Regions from separate parts of the Isoptericola sp. NPDC057391 genome, predicted to be linked through region 1. Evidence: riboswitches for the same ligand, from Rfam matches in the RefSeq annotation. Region 1 holds a riboswitch; each other region holds the start of a gene.
The links. A riboswitch is a leader RNA that binds a small molecule or an ion and turns the genes downstream of it on or off. The one in region 1 is predicted to bind thiamine pyrophosphate.
Positions count from the first base shown of each region.

Region 2: another riboswitch for thiamine pyrophosphate. It lies ahead of thiO (glycine oxidase ThiO); the one in region 1 lies ahead of ACFUVW_RS14130 (bifunctional hydroxymethylpyrimidine kinase/phosphomethylpyrimidine kinase).
Region 3: another riboswitch for thiamine pyrophosphate. It lies ahead of ACFUVW_RS10705 (thiamine ABC transporter substrate binding subunit); the one in region 1 lies ahead of ACFUVW_RS14130 (bifunctional hydroxymethylpyrimidine kinase/phosphomethylpyrimidine kinase).
Region 4: another riboswitch for thiamine pyrophosphate. It lies ahead of ACFUVW_RS02560 (ECF transporter S component); the one in region 1 lies ahead of ACFUVW_RS14130 (bifunctional hydroxymethylpyrimidine kinase/phosphomethylpyrimidine kinase).

Region 1 is NZ_JBHVBO010000113.1:9,872-14,060, forward strand. It holds gene ACFUVW_RS14130 (bifunctional hydroxymethylpyrimidine kinase/phosphomethylpyrimidine kinase) at 28-1,719, opposite strand; TPP riboswitch at 1,710-1,840, opposite strand; gene ACFUVW_RS14135 (hypothetical protein) at 1,992-2,663, shown strand; gene ACFUVW_RS14140 (YcnI family protein) at 2,752-3,564, shown strand; gene ACFUVW_RS14145 (copper resistance protein CopC) at 3,561-4,189, shown strand, end outside.
Region 2 is NZ_JBHVBO010000188.1:565-4,753, reverse strand. It holds gene guaA (glutamine-hydrolyzing GMP synthase) at 1-1,417, opposite strand, end outside; gene thiE (thiamine phosphate synthase) at 1,517-2,191, opposite strand; TPP riboswitch at 2,223-2,325, shown strand; gene thiO (glycine oxidase ThiO) at 2,315-3,565, shown strand; gene thiS (sulfur carrier protein ThiS) at 3,562-3,807, shown strand; gene ACFUVW_RS17875 (thiazole synthase) at 3,828-4,189, shown strand, end outside.
Region 3 is NZ_JBHVBO010000068.1:3,013-7,201, forward strand. It holds gene ACFUVW_RS10695 (PAS domain-containing protein) at 67-846, shown strand; gene ACFUVW_RS10700 (DUF4235 domain-containing protein) at 890-1,156, opposite strand; TPP riboswitch at 1,316-1,420, shown strand; gene ACFUVW_RS10705 (thiamine ABC transporter substrate binding subunit) at 1,492-2,565, shown strand; gene ACFUVW_RS10710 (ABC transporter permease) at 2,541-4,189, shown strand, end outside.
Region 4 is NZ_JBHVBO010000009.1:6,595-10,783, reverse strand. It holds gene ACFUVW_RS02565 (ABC transporter ATP-binding protein) at 1-980, opposite strand, end outside; gene ACFUVW_RS02560 (ECF transporter S component) at 985-1,602, opposite strand; TPP riboswitch at 1,626-1,737, opposite strand; tRNA gene ACFUVW_RS02555 (tRNA-Ala) at 1,881-1,953, opposite strand; gene ACFUVW_RS02550 (histidine phosphatase family protein) at 2,045-2,734, opposite strand; gene rsfS (ribosome silencing factor) at 2,731-3,174, opposite strand; gene ACFUVW_RS02540 (hypothetical protein) at 3,171-4,189, opposite strand, start outside.

The DNA of each region.
Region 1 (4,189 bases):
GCCCCGGGGCGGGCCGCACCGGGCCGGTCAGGCGACCGCGACGCGCTCGACGGTCGGCACGCCGGTCTGGTCGAAGAACGCCAGCTCGTGCTCGCACGCCGCGTGGAACGCCGTCGCCATCCGGTCCCGGGTGGCCCCGTCGGCGGCCGCGGCGACGCGCCGCAGGATGGCGACCGCCTCCCGCGTCGCGTCCGCGAACGCGTCGTCCGCGTAGGTGCCCAGCCAGGCCGCGTACGGGTGACCAGGGTGGTTGCGGGCGGCCAGCCGCTCCCCCACGTCCTGGTAGATCCAGTAGCACGGCAGGACGGCGGCCACGAGCGTCGCGTAGTCGTCGCCGGCCGCGCGCAGGTGGTCGAGGTACGCGGCCGTCGTCGCGCTGGCGGGCACGTCCTGCGGCTCCCCTCCCAGCCAGCGCGTGTGCAGGTCGAGCTCCGTCACCAGGGCGCCGTGCGCGCCGCCGGCCCAGAACGCCTGCTCGGCCCGCGTGGGCGCGAGCTCGCTCGCCCGTGCGAGGCAGCGCGCGTAGTCGCGCAGGTAGAGCGCGTCCTGCTCCAGGTAGGTGCGGAAGTGGTCGGCGTCGAGCGTCCCGTCGCCCAGCGACCGCACGAACGCCAGGTCGTCGATCGCGGCGCGCACGCCCGCGGCCTCGGCCCACCACCGGGCGACGACGTCCTCCCCGGCGACCTCCCCGGGCGCGCCCGGAGTGCTCGCCGGGGACGGCACGAGCGGCTCGGCGCCGCCCGCACGCAGCCCCACCAGGTGGTCGACGGGGCCGTTCCCGCCGCCGACGCGCAGCGCCTCCCCCGCCCGGATCGCCGCGGTCAGCCACGCCTTCGTGCTGCGCAGCGCCTGCGCCCAGTCGCCCGTGCGCGCGAACCGCGTGGCCAACCCGCTGGACAGCGAGCAGCCGGTGCCGTGGGTGGACCGGCTGCGCAGCCGCGGCCCGGGGAGCTCCACCAGGACGCCGTCGGGGCCGACGAGCGCGTCCGGGGCACCCGGGCCCCAGTCGCTCTCGGTACCCTCGGCGGCCGCGCGCCCGGCCTCCAGGTGCCCGCCCTTGGCCACCACCAGGACCCCGTGCCGGGCGGCCAGCCGCCGCGCCTGCTCGAGGGCCGCGGGCCAGTCCGCGGCGAGGGGCTCCTGCGCGAGGACCGCGAGCTCGGGCAGGTTCGGCGTCACGACGTCCACCCTCCCGAGGAGGTCCCGCACGGCCCGCTCGGCGTCGGGGTCGAGCAGCCGGTCCCCGCTGGTCGCCACCATCACCGGGTCCAGCACGACGGCGGGGCGCGCCGCCGTCGCGGGCCGGGACTCGGCGGGACGGTCGCGCGGCAGGCCGTCGAGCCAGGCGGCCACGGCGCGGGCCACCGGGGCGGACGCGAGCATCCCGATCTTCACGGCGTCGACCGCGACGTCGTCGGTGACCGCCTCGAGCTGCGCGGCGAGGACCGCGGCGGGCGGCACGTGCACGTCGCGCACCCCCCGCGTGTTCTGCACGGTCAGGGCGGTGACGGCCGCCATCCCGTACCCGCCCGCGGCCGCGATCGACTTGAGGTCCGCCTGGATCCCGGCACCCCCCGACGGGTCGGACCCGGCGACCGCCAGCACGCGAGGGCGGGTGCCCCGCGTCGCGGTCGGTGGCTCCGTGCGCGCCGCGGCGGGAGCAGGGACGGTGGTGCCGGCGGGGCCGGCGGAGCTGTCTTCAGGTGCGCGCGCACTCATGTCGACATCCCTTCGCTAGTACGAGCTAGATCAGGTTCGACGGGTGTGATCTCAGCGCCCGAAGGCCGGCCGCGACGATGTCGCGGCGACGGCCGGTCGGGACGCACCCCGTGTCGTGCCGCCCACCGTAGCCCAGGTCCGCGCGGGCGTCGGCCGACGTCCGGCTCGCGTGTCGGGCCCCGCCTCGCCCCGCTGCGAGACACCTGCCAGGCGGGGACCCGACTCTTCCGCCGCCTCCCCGCAGCCCCCGCGCGGCGCGGTAGGGTGCGGGGGTGCCCGTGGTCGTCCGTCGTGTGCGCGAGCTCCTCGTCGCCGGCACGACGCTCAGCATCGCGGCCGCCGCCCACCTGCTGGCCGGCGGCTCGCTCCCCGGGGCATCCCTCGCCTGGCTCGTCGTCGTGGCGCTCACGGCACCCCTCGCGGTGTGGACCGCCCGGCGCCGTCTGACGCTCCCCCGCCTGCTTCCCGCGATGGTCGCGCTGCAGCTCGTGCAGCACACGGCCCTGTCCGTGCTCGGCGCGGCGGGCGCGGGGGCCGCTGCCTCGACGCCGCCCTCGACGCCGCTCTCGACGGTCGGCGCCGCGGCCGACGGGCACGCCCTGCACGCGCTGGGCCCGGGCTCCCTCGCGCCCGCGACGGGCGGCGGGCTGCACCTGCACCACGGGGACGACGCCGGGACGACGTCCTGGATGCTCGCCGCGCACGCGGCCGCGGTGCTGCTCACCGCGCTGCTGCTCGCCGCCGGCGACCGGGCGGCCGTCAACGTCGCGGAGCACCTGCGCCACGTCGCGGTGCTCGTGCGGGGCCCCGCCGCTCCGCCCGTCGTCCGCGAGACCGCCGTCGTCGGCGGGCGCACCTGGCGCCCCCGCCGGACCCGCGCCCTGCGGCGCACCCCGCCACGAGGACCCCCGCTGCTCCCGGGCGCCCTCGCGCGCGCCGCCTGAACCTGCCCTGGTCCGCCGTCGGACAAGGGCGGGTCCCTCGTCGTCCGACGACCACCGACCACCCCTGACAGCCAGGAGCAGTAGACCCATGTCCAGGACCATTCCTGCCCGCACCCCTGCGCGCACCCCGAGGCGCCTCGCCGGCGCCGCCGCCCTCGCCCTGCCGGCCCTCGTGCTCGGCGCGGCCGCCGCCTCCGCGCACGTCACCGTGACTCCCGACGCCGCCGAGGCCGGGTCGTACGCCACCCTCACCTTCAAGGTCCCCAACGAGTCCGCCGAGGCCTCGACCACCGCGGTGAAGGTCGACCTCCCCACCGACACCCCGTTCACCAGCGTGTCCGTCGAGCCCGTCCCGGGCTGGACCGCGAAGGTCACCCAGGCGCCGCTGCCCGAGCCGGTCGAGGTGCACGGCACCACCGTCACCGAGGCGCCCGCGAGCATCGAGTGGACCGCCGACGACGCCGACGCCGGCATCGCGCCGGGCGAGTTCCTCCGGTTCACGGTGTCGGCCGGCGCCGTCCCGGACGGCGTCGAGGCGCTCGCGCTGCCCGCCACCCAGACGTACTCCGACGGCGAGGTCGTCGCCTGGGACCAGGTGGCGTCCGGCGACGCGGAGCCCGAGCTCCCGGCGCCCGTCCTGCAGGTCGTGCCGGCCGACGCGGACGACGACCACGGCACGGCGTCCGCGGCCGGCGAGGCCGCCGACGGGTCCGCCGGCGCGGCGACGGACGCGACGACGTCCGGCGACGACCCCGGCACGCTCCCGCTCGCGCTGGGCGCGGCCGGGCTGGGCCTCGGCCTGGTGGGCGCCGTCACCGGCGTGGTCGCCCTCGCCCGCACGCGCGCCGCGGCCCCGGCGGGCTCCTCCGGCGCCACCTCCGACGACACGGGGCGCCGGTGAGCGCCCGGGGCGGCCGCGCCGCGCGACGCGCCCTCGCCGCGACCGGGTCGCTCGCCCTCGCCCTCGGCCTCGGCACGGCCGGGGTCGTCGGGGCGGCGGCGCCCGCGAGCGCCCACAACGTCGTCGTCGGCACGTCGCCGGCCTCGGGGTCGACCGTGACCGAGCCTCCGGAGTCCGTCGACGTGACGTTCGACGACGTGGTGCTCGACCTGTCCGCCGAGGGCTCCAGCACGGTCGTCACCGTGACGGACGCCGACGGCACCGACTACGCGACCGGGTGCCCGACGACGCAGGACCGCACCGTGTCGGTGCCCGTCGCGCTCGGCGAGGCCGGCGAGTACACGGTCGACTGGCGGATCGTGTCGGCCGACGGGCACCCGACCAGCGGCGGGTTCTCCTTCACCTACGACCCGCCCGCCGGGGCCGAGGCCGCCGCCCCCGCGGCGGACGCGACACCGTGCGCCCCGGCCGGGACCGCCGAGGACGACGGGTCGGACGGCGCGTCCGGCGCTGCGGCGGACGGCGCGGCGGAGGGTGCGTCAGACGGTGCGTCCGCCGGGGACGCCGGCGCCTCGGAGCTGGTCGTGGTGCTCGGCATCGCGGGCGGCGTCGTCGTGCTCGCCGG
Region 2 (4,189 bases), on a different contig from region 1:
CGTCGCCCTGCACGCCGACGGAGCGGACGTCGGCGAGCAGCACGACGGGGCACTGCCAGATCTCGTCGTCCAGGCCGGCCTTGGTGAGCTCGGCGCGCGCGATGGCGTCGGCCTTGCGGAGCGTCTCGAGGCGCTCGGCGGTGACCTCGCCGACGATGCGGATGCCGAGGCCGGGGCCCGGGAAGGGCTGGCGGGAGACGATCTCCTCCGGCACGCCGAGCTCGCGGCCCACGGCGCGGACCTCGTCCTTGAACAGGGTGCGCAGCGGCTCGACGAGCTCGAACTGCAGGTCGTCGGGGAGGCCGCCCACGTTGTGGTGGCTCTTGATGTTGGCCGCGCCCTCGCCGCCGCCGGACTCGACGACGTCGGGGTAGAGCGTGCCCTGCACGAGGAACTTGACCTCCTCGCCGTGCTCGCCGGCCTCGGCGACGATGTCGCGCTGCGCGTCCTCGAACACGCGGATGAACTCGCGGCCGATGATCTTGCGCTTCGTCTCCGGGTCGCTCACCCCGGCGAGGGCGGACAGGAACCGCTCCTTCTCGTCGCGGATGATGAGCTTCACACCCGTGGAGGCGACGAAGTCGCGCTCGATCTGCTCGACCTCGCCCTCGCGCAGCAGGCCGTGGTCCACGTGGACGCAGGTGAGCTGGTCGCCGACGGCGCGCTGCACGAGCGCGGCGGCGACGGCGGAGTCCACGCCGCCGGACAGCGCGCAGATGACGCGCGCGTCGCCGACCTGCGCGCGGATCGCGGCGACCTGGTCGGCGATGACGTTGCCGGGCGTCCAGTCGGGCTTCAGGCCGGCGCCCTCGTAGAGGAACTTCTCCAGCACGGCCTGGCCGTGGGCGGAGTGCTTGACCTCGGGGTGCCACTGCACGCCGTACAGGCGGCGGCCGGTGTCCTCGAACGCGGCGACGGGCGAGCCGGACGACGTCGCGAGCACCTGGAAGCCCTCGGGCGCGGCGTGCACGGAGTCGCCGTGGCTCATCCAGGTGGTCTGGTGGTCGGGGGTGCCGGCCAGCAGCACGCCCGCCTCGCACACCTCGACCTCGGTGCCGCCGTACTCCCGCTGCCCCGTCTGCGCGACGGTGCCGCCGAGCGCCTGCGCCATCGCCTGGAAGCCGTAGCAGATGCCGAGCACCGGCACACCGGCCTCGAACAGGGCCGGGTCGACGAACGGCGCGCCCGTGGCGTACACCGACGACGGGCCGCCCGACAGGATAATGGCCGCCGGGTCCTTGGCGAGCATCTGCTCCGTGGTGAACGTGTGCGGCACGATCTCGGAGTAGACGCTGGCCTCGCGCACGCGGCGCGCGATGAGCTGCGCGTACTGGGCGCCGAAGTCGACGACGAGCACGGGACGCGGCGTGGGCGCCAGGTCGGCGGTGGTGGGGGTGTCGGTGGCGGGAGACGTCACCGAGCCATCGTAGCCGCCGGACGACCCCGCTCCCCGGCCCGTCCCACGGGTCACGCGGTGGGGTAGGTCACCTCGACGCGGCACGTGCGCCGGCGTCGCTCAGGCCAGCCGCTCCCGCAGCTCGCGCGCCGCGCGCTCGGGGTCGGGAGCCTGCGTGATCGCCCGCACGACGACGATGCGGGTGGCACCGGCGTCGAGCACGTCGTCCAGGCGCTCGGCGTCGACGCCGCCGATGGCGAACCACGGCGTCGTGGGGCGGGTCGCGGCGACCTCGCGCAGCAGGTCGAGGCCGACGGCCGCGCGGCCGGGCTTGGTGGGCGTGGCCCACAGGGGGCCGACGCAGAAGTAGTCGACGTCCGGGTCCGCCTCGGCCTCGGCGGCCTGGGCCGCCGAGTGGGTGGACCGGCCCAGCACGGGCGCCGCGCCGAGCAGGGACCGCACGGCGGGCACGGGCAGGTCGCGCTGGCCCATGTGCACCACGGGCGCCCCGGCGACCTTGGCGACGTCGGCCCGGTCGTTCACCGCCCAGAGCGCGTCGTGCTCGGCGGCGACGCGGGCCACGACCTCCTGCAGCTCGAGCTCGCGCGCGACGTCGAGCGACTTGTCCCGCAGCTGCACGACGTCCACGCCGCCCGCGAGCGCCGCGTGCAGGAAGTCCTCCAGGTCGCCCCGCTCCTCGCGGGCGTCGGTGCACAGGTACAGGCGGGCGTCGGCGAGGCGGGCGTCGGCGAGGCGAGCGCGGGCCGCGTCGGCAGCGGGCGTGGTCGTGGTCACGCCGGCCAGGGTAACCACGGCCCGGGTTACAGTGGCCGCGCACGGGAGCCCCGCTCGGGGCTGAGAGGGCGTAGGAGCCGACCGTCGAACCTGATCTGGGTCATGCCAGCGAAGGGAGCGCACATGCCCACCTCTGCACCCGCTCCGGGATCCGTTCCCGCGGGCGCCTCCGCCCGCGACGTCGTCGTGGTGGGCGGTGGGATCGTCGGCCTCGCCGTCGCCTGGCGGGCCGCGGACGCGGGGCTGTCCGTCACGGTGCTCGACCCGTCGCCCGGCGACGGCGCCACCCGCGCGGCCGCGGGGATGCTCGCCGCCGTGAGCGAGGCCGACTTCGGCGAGCGGGAGCTCACCCGCCTCAACGTCGCGTCGGCCGCCCGCTGGCCCGCGTTCGCCGCCGACCTGACCGCGGCGACCGGTCACGACGTCCCGCTGCTGCGCGCCGGCTCGCTCGCCGTCGCGTACGACGCCGACGACCTCGCGCTGCTGCGCCGCGTGCTGGCGCTGCACCGGGGGTGGGGGCTCGCCTCCGCGGAGGTCTCCGTGGCCGACGCGCGCCGGCGCGAGCCGTACCTCGGGCCGCGGCTCGCCGGGGCGGCCGTCGTCGACGGCGACCTGGCCGTCGACCCGCGCGCCGCGCACGCCGCGCTGTGCGCGGCCCTCGGCCCCGCCCTGGTCCGTCGCGCCGCGGTGCGCCTCGAGCGCGACGCCGCGGGCCGGGTCGTGGCGGTGCACGACGACGCCGGCACGCGGCACGCCACGGGCGCCGTCGTGCTCGCGACCGGCCACGGCGCCACGCCCTCGCTGCTCGACGCCGTGCCCGAGGTCCGCGTCCCGGTGCGCCCCGTCAAGGGGGTCACGCTGCGCCTGGACGCCGGCCCGGAGCTCGCGCTGGAGCACGTGGTGCGCGGCACCGTGCAGGGCCGGCCGGTGTACGTCGTCCCGAGGGCCCCGGGCTCCGGCGCGGGGCCGGGCAGCGGGCCGGGGCACCGCGAGGTCGTCGTGGGGGCCACCAGCGAGGAGCGCCCCGACGACCGGCGCGCCGAGGCCGGCGGCGTGTTCGCGCTGCTGCGCGACGCCCGCGCGCTCGTGCCCGGGATCGACGAGGCCGCGCTCGTCGACGTCACCCCGCGCGCCCGCCCGGCCACCCCCGACAACCTGCCGCTGGTCGGCGCCAGCGCCGTCCCGGGCCTGCTCGCCGCCGTCGGGCACGGCCGCAACGGGGTGCTGCTCGCGCCGGTCACCGCCGACGCGGTCGTGGCGGAGGTGACCGGAGCGCCTCCCCCCGACGCGGCGCTGTCCGCCGCCGACCCACGACGCTTCGCGCCCGCCGGCCGTCCCGCCGACAGACCACTCCCCGAAGGAGCCGCCCGATGACCGCCACCCCTGCCGTCCGCACCGCCGTCGTCAACGGCGAGGCCTATCCGCTCGACGGACCGCACGGCGACGGCGTCGAGGCCGTCGTCGCGGCCCTCGTCCCCGCGTTCGTGGCGGACGGCTCCGTCCAGGGCATCGCCGTCGCCGTCAACGACGCCGTCGTGCCCCGCGGACTGTGGGCCGGCACCCGGATCGCGCCCGGCGACCGGGTCGAGATCGTCACCGCCGTCCAGGGCGGCTGACCAGGATGCACGGAGAAGACATGACCAGCCCGACCAGCACCATCACCCTCGTCGACCCGCTCGTGGTCGCGGGCACCGAGATCGGCTCGCGCCTCGTCATGGGCACGGGCGGCGCGTCGAACCTCATGACGCTCGAGGACGCGCTGGTCGCGTCCGGCACCGGGCTCACGACGGTCGCGATGCGCCGCGTCGCGGTGCGCCCCGGCGGCACGGGCGCGGAGGACGGCGGCATCTGGGGCCTCCTGGAGCGCCTCGGCATCCGCGCCCTGCCCAACACGGCGGGCTGCTTCTCGGTCGCCGAGGCCGTGCTCACGGCGCAGCTCGCGCGCGAGGCCTGCGGCACCGACTGGGTCAAGCTCGAGGTCATCGCGGACGACGTCAC
Region 3 (4,189 bases), on a different contig from region 1:
GTACCGTGGTGAGGCCAGGAGAACTGTGCGCCGGACCCCGCTGCACGGCACTGGGGGTGAGCCTCGATGTCCAGCACGCCCAACGACCCACCGCGTCGCGAGCTCGTCGCCCTCGCGGAGCTTCTGGGCGCCGGGAGCCAGCTGCTCGTCGGCCGGTACCGGGTCGACGTCGCCACGGGGGAGTGGTGGTGGTCGGACGAGGTCTTCCGGATCTTCGGGCGCGAGCCCGGCGCCGTCGTGCCGGGACCGGAGGTGCTGCGCGCCCACCTGCACCCGGACGACCGCGAGCGGCTCTCGCGGACGGCGGTGGTCGCGCTGGGCGCCGGGCGGCCGTTCTCGGGGGCCCACCGCGTCGTGGACGACCACGGGCGCACGCACACGGTCGTCGTCACCGGGCAGGGGCGGCACGGGAACGACGGCGCCTCGTCGCAGATCGTCGGCTACGTCATCGACGCGAGCCCGGTCGTGCGCGACGCGCTGGAGCGCGAGGCGCATCGCGCGGTCTCCCGCGCGTTCGTCGCCGCCGCGGCCGCCGAGCAGGCCAAGGGCGCCATCATGGCTGTCTGCGGCGTGGACGAGTCGGTGGCCACCGAGGTGCTCGCCGACGTGGGCGCCCAGGTGGGCGTCTCCGCCCAGTCGGCGGGGGAGCAGGTGATGAAGGAGCTCGCGCGACCCGTCGGGGACCGCGACGCCGCGCTCACGGCGGCGGAGGTGGTCCGGTCGGCGCCGCCCGCGAAGGACGCGGCGGACCGCCTGAGCCAGGCGCTCGCCGCCGTGCGACCGGTGGACCGGCCGCACGGCCACGACGCACAGCTCGCCCGCCGGCGCCCCCGCGCGAGCCACTGACAGGGCTCGACGGGACGCGGCGGCGAGCGTCGACCGCGGGCGGTCAGCGGCCGGGGACGAAGCGGGCGGCCGCGCGCACGGCGCCCTGGCGGGCGAGGCGCTTCGCGAGCACCGCGACGCCGCCCGATACCGCCGCGAAGGTGACGGCCTGGATGATGGAGAGCTCGTCGTCGTCCACGTTGGTGGGCGCCACGCTGCCCGTCGCCTTCTCCCAGACCACCCCGATCAGCTTCTGCGCGACCCACCCGGCGGCGATCGTCAGCACCACCGTGCCGACCTTCACGCCCAGCGGCTGCTCGGTGTCCGTCACGTGCTCTCCCTCGATAGGTCTCGGCGCGGCCTCGGCATGACCGCGCGTCGTCTCGCGTGCGTCCGCGACCGCCGGGCGGCGTCACGGCACGTCAGGCACGTCACACCCCGAGGCCGAGGACGGGACCACGGTAGCGCGGCGTCGACGGGTAGGCTCGTGGTGATACGACAGGGGAGCGCCCAGCGGCGCTGAGAGTGCGGACCGCCGCAGACCCTCGAACCTGATCCGGTTAGCACCGGTGGAGGAAGTCGGGAATCTCGTTCCCTGCGGACGTCAGCACCACGACGGTGCCGGGCGCCCGCAGGACCCCCTTCTCGCACCTTGAGGAGGACAGCATGAAGCTGAGGACCACGGCAGCGACCACGGGCGTCGTCGCGCTGCTGCCGCTGCTGGCGGCGTGCGGCGGCGGGACGCCGTCGGGCGACGCGAGCGGCGCGAGCGGCGCGGCGTCGAGCACGGTCACGCTCGTCACCCACGACTCGTTCGCCGTCTCCGAGGAGGTCCTGGCCGCGTTCGAGAAGGAGTCCGGCCTCACCGTCGAGCAGGTGGCCCCGGGCGACGCGGGCACGCTGGTGAACCAGCTCGTGCTCACCAAGGACGCGCCGCTGGGCGACGTCGTCTTCGGCGTGGACAACACCTACGCGTCGCGGGCCGTGGACGCCGGGGTGTTCGAGGAGTACCAGCCGGCCGACCTCGACCCGCAGGTCGCGGCCTACGCCCCCGACGACCTGGCCGGCACGCTGACGCCGGTCGACGTGGGCGACGTCTGCATGAACCTCGACGACGGCTGGTTCGCCGAGCACGGCGTCACGCCCCCGACCACGCTGGAGGATCTCGCGAAGCCGGCGTACCGGGACCTCACCGTCGTCACCAACCCCGCGACGTCGTCGCCCGGCCTCGCGTTCCTGCTCGCGACGATCGGGGCCTTCGGCACCGACGGCTGGGAGGCCTACTGGGCCGACCTCCGCGACAACGGCGTCAAGGTGGCGGAGAGCTGGGAGGACGCGTACTACGTCGACTTCTCCGGCGCCGGCGAGGGCGGTCAGCGGCCGATCGCGCTGTCCTATGCGACGTCGCCCGCGTTCACGGTGACCGAGGACGGGAAGTCCTCGACCACGAGCGCGATGCTCGAGACCTGCTTCCGCCAGGTCGAGTACGCGGGCGTGCTGGCCGGCGCCGAGAACCCCGAGGGCGCCAAGAAGCTCGTCGACTTCCTGACGAGCGCCGAGTTCCAGGCCGACGTGCCCGGCCAGATGTACATGTACCCGGCCGACCCGGACGTGGAGCTGCCCGCCGACTGGCAGCAGTTCGCGCCCCTGGCCGACGAGCCGTTCGAGGTGGCGCCCGCGGACGTCGCCGCGCACCGCGACGAGTGGATCGAGCAGTGGACGACGATCGTCGTCGGCTGACGCGCGGGGTCCACGCAGGCCGCTGGGGGGCCTGGCTCGGCTGGGGCGCCGCCGTCGTGCTCCCGCTGGGCTTCCTCGCGGTCTTCTTCGCGTGGCCGGTGGTGTCGCTCGTCCTGCAGGGGTTCTTCACCGAGACCGCGGCGGGGCGCGCGCTCGACCTGTCCGGCTTCGCGGAGGTGCTGTCCCAGGACCGCACGTGGCGGATCGTCGGGCAGACGCTGGCCCAGGCGCTCGCCGGCACACTGCTTTCGGTGCTGCTGGGGCTGCCCGGCGCGTACGTGCTGTACCGGTGCTGGTTCCGCGGTCGCACGCTGGTGCGCGGCCTCGTGACGGTGCCGTTCGTGCTGCCGAGCGTCGTCGTCGGTGTCGCGTTCCGCGCGCTCTTCGCGCCCGGCGGCCCACTCGGGTGGGCGCACCTGGAGGAGAGCTTCGCCGGCATCGTGCTGGCGCTGGTGTTCTTCAACTACGCGGTGGTGGTGCGCACCGTCGGCGGCATGTGGGAGCGGCTCGACCCGCGTGCCGAGCAGGCCGCCCGTGCGCTCGGCGCGACGCCCTGGCGGGCGTTCCGCACGGTGACGCTGCCGGCGCTCGGTCCGGCGATCGCGTCGGCCGCCGCGGTGGTGTTCCTCTTCTGTGCGACGGCGTTCGGCGTCGTCCTGGTCCTCGGCGGCCTGCGCTACGGCACGATCGAGACGGAGATCTGGACGCGCACCACCCAGTTCCTCGACCTGCGGTCGGCGGCCGTGCTGTCGGTGCTGCAGCTCGTCGTCGTCGCCGGCGCGCTGCTGGTCAGCTCGCGCGCGCGGGCGAAGCGGGAGCGGGCGCTGCAGCTCACGAGCGACAGCGTGTCCGCGCACCGGCTTCGGCTGCGCGCGGGCGCCGACGGCACGGACCTCGCTCCCGCGCTCGTCACCCTCGTCGTGGTCGCCGGGCTGCTCGTGCTGCCCATGGCCGGGCTCGTCACCCGGTCGCTGCGCGCCCCCGACGGGTCCTGGGGCCTCGACAACTACGTGGCCCTCGGCACCACCGGCGGGCGCAACGCCCTGACGGTCACCGTGTGGGAGGCGCTGGGCAACTCGCTGCGCACCGCGGCGTGGGCCGCGCTGATCGCCGTCGTCGTGGGCGGTCTCGTGGCGCTCGTCGTGTCGCGGCGCCCGCGGCGGGCGGGGCTGCGGCGCGCCGTCGGCGTGCTCGACGCCGCGTTCATGCTGCCGCTGGGCGTGTCCGCCGTGACGGTGGGCTTCGGCTTCCTCATCACGCTGGACAAGCCGCTCGGGCTCGACGTCGACCTGCGGACCTCCGGGGCGCTGGTGCCGATCGCCCAGGCGGTCGTGGCGATCCCGCTCGTGGTGCGCACCATGCTGCCCGTGCTACGTGCGATCGACCCGCGGCTGCGCGAGGCGGCCGCCACGCTGGGGGCGGCGCCCGGGCGGGTGCTGCGGACCGTGGACGGCCCGCTGGGCGCGCGGTCGCTGGGGCTCGCGATCGGGTTCGCGTTCGCCGTCTCGCTCGGCGAGTTCGGCGCGACGTCGTTCCTCGCCCGCCCCGACACGGCCACGCTGCCGGTGGTCATCTACCGGCTGATCGGGCGGCCGGGGGCCGAGAACTACGGGATGGCGCTCGC
Region 4 (4,189 bases), on a different contig from region 1:
GCCGCCGGCCGCAGGTGCCCCGCGAGGGTCGCGACGAGCGTCGACTTCCCCGCGCCCGACGGCCCCGTGACGGCGGTGAGCGCCCCCGCTGGCAGCCGCACGGACGCCCCGTCCAGGGCGCGTGTCGTGGTGCGTCCCCGCAGGCCGCGGGTGACGAGGTCGACGACGAGCCCGTCGGCCGCGACCTCCGGCCCGGTTCCGTCCGGCGCCACCAGGGCCCCGGGCACCTCCAGCGGCGCGGGCGCCGGCACGCCCGGCAGCCAGACCCCCGCGCGGGTCAGCTCGTCCCGCAGGCCGGTCGGGCCGTCCCGCAGCGCGGCGGGTGCGACGTCATGCGTCACCCGGCCGCCGGGCCCGAGCACCACGACGCGGTCGAGGCGCTCGAGCCACGGCCCGACGTGGTGGTCGACCACGACGAGGGACGTGTCCGTGCCCTCCAGGGCCCCGACGACGGCGGCGCGCACCTCGTCCGCGGCGGCGGGGTCGAGCATCGCGGTCGGCTCGTCCAGGAGCAGCAGGCCGGGTGCGCACGCCAGCGCCCCCGCGAGCGCGAGCCGCTGCAGCTCCCCGCCCGAGAGGGCCGACGTCGGCCGCTCGGGCGGGTACCGCAGCCCGACCCGGTCCAGGGCCTCACCGGCGCGGCGCCGGATCTCCGCCCGCGGTAGGCCGGCGTTCTCGGGGCCGAAGGCGACGTCCCGTCCGATCCGTGCCGCGACGACCGCGGATCCCGGGTCCTGCGGGACGAGGCCCACCCCGCCGTCCACGTGCACGGTGCCGGACAGCTCGCCGGGCAGCGGGTCACCCAGCACTCCGGCCAGGGCGTGCAGCACGGTCGACTTGCCCGTCCCGCTGGGGCCGACCAGCCCGACGCGCTCCCCCACGCCGACGGTGAGGTCGAGGCCCTCGATCGTCGGGGCCGCGCGCCCGGTGGGCCGCCAGCGCAGCCCCCGCACGCGCGCCCGGACGTCGTCGCGCGCCACGCCGTCAGGCCGGGGAGCGGTCGACGGCACGGTCGGCGAGGTCGCGCCCCGGCCCGAACGCGTCGAGCACGCCGGCCCGGGCGAGGGCGCGCACGAGCGCCGCTCCCCCGAGGCCGGCGAGCAGCGCGCCGGACAGCGCGAACAGGCCGAGGTACGCCAGCCGGAAGCTCCACTCCCAGTCCGGGTAGTACGCGAACCACTCGTAGACGGCGCCGCACGCGCCCGCCGCCGCGCCCGCCATGGCCGCGACTGCGGTGCCGAAGCGGCGGTAGAGGAACAGGGCGAGCACGAGCTCGGCGCCGACGCCCTGGACGACGCCGGAGACGATCGCCGAGAAGCCCCAGCCGGCACCGAGCAGGGCCTCGACGCTGGCGGCGACGACCTCGGTGAGCAGCGCCGCGCCGGGGCGGCGGACGATCAGCCCGCCCAGCACGCCGCCGAGCAGCCAGCCGCCGCCGAGCAGCCCGGTGGCCGGCGGGAACGCGACCGCCAGCCCGGCGGAGAGCAGGTGGTAGAGCTGGGTCCAGCCCCAGAAGACGACGCCGACGGCCACGCCGAGCATGGCCACCGTGACGAGGTCGACGGTGCGGTACCGCAGGGACGCGCGGAGGGTGCTGCGCACGGGGCGCGAAGCGGTTTCGGGCGCGGACATTCCAGGTAACTCCCTTCGCCGGTGCTAACCGGAGCAGGTTCCAAGGGTCTGCGGCTGTGCCCGCACTCTCAGCGCCCCTTCGACGGCGCTCCCCTGTCATGGGTGTCTTCAGATGTGACGGCCGACGACGCGACCGCAGGTCCGACCTTAGGCGACCACGGCGCCGGCGCAAGGGCGTCCCGCACCGTGAAACCCCTGGTCACGCAAGAAGGCCCGGAACCATGAGGTTCCGGGCCTTCTCGACGGGGTGGAGCTGAGGGGACTCGAACCCCTGACCCCCTGCATGCCATGCAGGTGCGCTACCAGCTGCGCCACAGCCCCGAGAACCGACTCTCGCGGCCGGCGGCGACCGGGCGATTCGTCTGATTCGGTGTGTTCCTCCGGGCTTGCGCCCCTCGGGAACGTCGATATCTTAGGCAGACTTCGGGCCAGGTTCCAAATTCCAGTCCGGCCCCGCCTGCCAGCGGTCCAGCGGGTAGCCCGCGCCCACGTTGTGCGCCACGAGGCGCCAGGCCGGCACGGCCCCCTCGCCCGCACGGTGCAGGTGCGACCAGTGCACGTTGTGCATGCCCGCGAGCCCGCGCCAGGTGGTCGGGTCGAGCCCGAGCAGCGCCGTGACCGCCAGCGAGATGGCGGCGCCGTGCGAGACCACGACGAGCGTCGCGTCGTCGTCCAGGTCCGCGGCGTGCCCGGCCACGGCCTCGGCCATGCGCTGCGCGACCGCCGCCTTCGTCTCGGCCCCCGCGCCCACGGGCTCGGCGCCCAGGCGCCAGGCCGCATACTCCTCGGGCCATCGCTCCTGCAGCTCCGCGCCGGTGAGGCCCTCCCAGGCGCCGAAACCGCGCTCGCGCAGTCGCTCGTCCGTGACGACGGGCGCCCCGCCGAGCGCCTCCGCGTACGCGGCCGCCGTCTCGACGGCGCGGCCCAGGTCGGACGACACGATGCGCGTCGCCCGGTGCGACGACGCGAGGGCGGAACCGCCCTCCGTCGCCTGCCAGCGCCCGACCTCGTCGAGCGGGATGTCGATCTGCCCCTGCAGCCGCAGCGACGCGTTGTAGGCGGTGCGGGCGTGCCGCAGCAGGACGACGGTGCCGGCCGTCACTCGTCGCCCGCGAGACGGATCGCGCCGTCGCCCTCGCCGTCGCCGTACTCGGCGGCGGCCGCCGCGCCGTCCCCGCCGCGCGCGTCCTCCGGCAGCTCGACGGCCGGGCAGTCCTTCCACAGGCGCTCGAGCGCGTAGTACACCCGGTCCTCGGCGTGCTGCACGTGCACGACGACCTCGCCGAAGTCCAGCAGCACCCACCGCGCCTGCGCCTTGCCCTCGCGGCGGATCGGCTTGGACCCCGCGAGGAACATCGCCTCCTCGACGGCGTCCACAATGGCCGAGACCTGCCGCTCGTTCGTGCCGGACGCGATGAGGAACACGTCCGTGAGCACCAGCTGGTCGCTCACGTCCAGCGCGATGATCTCCTGCGCCTTGCGGTCCGACGCGGCCCGGGCGGCGACGACCGCCAGCTCGACGGCGCGGGGGCTAGCGGTCATGCAGCGGCTCCGGGGTGCTCGTACGTGAGGGAGACGGCGGCCGCGGGCGCGGCGGCGTCGGTCTGGAAGTCGCTGTCGTCGGGCGCCTGGAGCAGCAGCTTCCAGACCAGGAGCCCCAGCACGAACGCGACGACCACGAGGACGATGTAGTGCAGCCAGGTGTACGACGCCTCGGGCTCGTCCCAGTCCTCGTCGTCGTCCTCGTCCTCCGGCGGCGCGGCCGAGCGCGCGCGGACGGGCTGCTCCGACGCGACCAGCGCGTCGAACGGCGACGCGGCGGGGCGCTCCGGCGCGGCCGACGGCTGCGCGGGCCCCGCCGCGGGGCGGGACGGCGGCACGGACGCGGGCCGCTCGGTGGTCGGGCTCGCCCAGGGCAGCGGGGGCGCCACCGACGTGGAGGCGGCCGGCGGCGTCGCGCTCGGGGCCGGTGCGGGGCCCGCCTGCGCGGGCGGCGCCGACGCCGACGCGGACGTGGTGCCGAACGGCGAGGAGGTGCCGGTCGTCCCGAACGGGGAACGGCGGGCGGGGCCGTCGGGGCGCGGCGCGACCGTGGCCGGCGGGCTGGCCGCCGGGGCCGCCGTGGACGGGGCGCTCGCCGGCGCCGCCAGCGGCGGCAGCCCGAGCCCGGTCGCGGCGCCCGTCGGGGCGGCGCCCTGGTCGCGGCGGGTCGAGGGGCGCGCGGGCGGCGCGGCCGGGGCGCCGGACGGCGCCGCGGGACGCACCGAGGGCGTCGGGGCGACGGCGCGGGACATCTCGCCGGTGGGCCGCTGGATCGGGGCCAGCCGGCCCGTCTCGTCCAGCCCGCGCACGCCGGCGGAGGTGGACGGCGGCCGCACCATCGGCGCGGGGGCCGGGGCGGGCGCCGGGCTCTGCTCGCGGAGCGAGCGGCGCGACGGCGCGCTGGTCGCCGGTGCGGGGAACCGCGGCGCGGGCGCCTGCGCGGGGGGCGGGGCGAACGGCGACCTCGCGGCGGGCGCGCCGTGCTCCGGCCCCGACGGCGCCGGCGGGCCGGCGC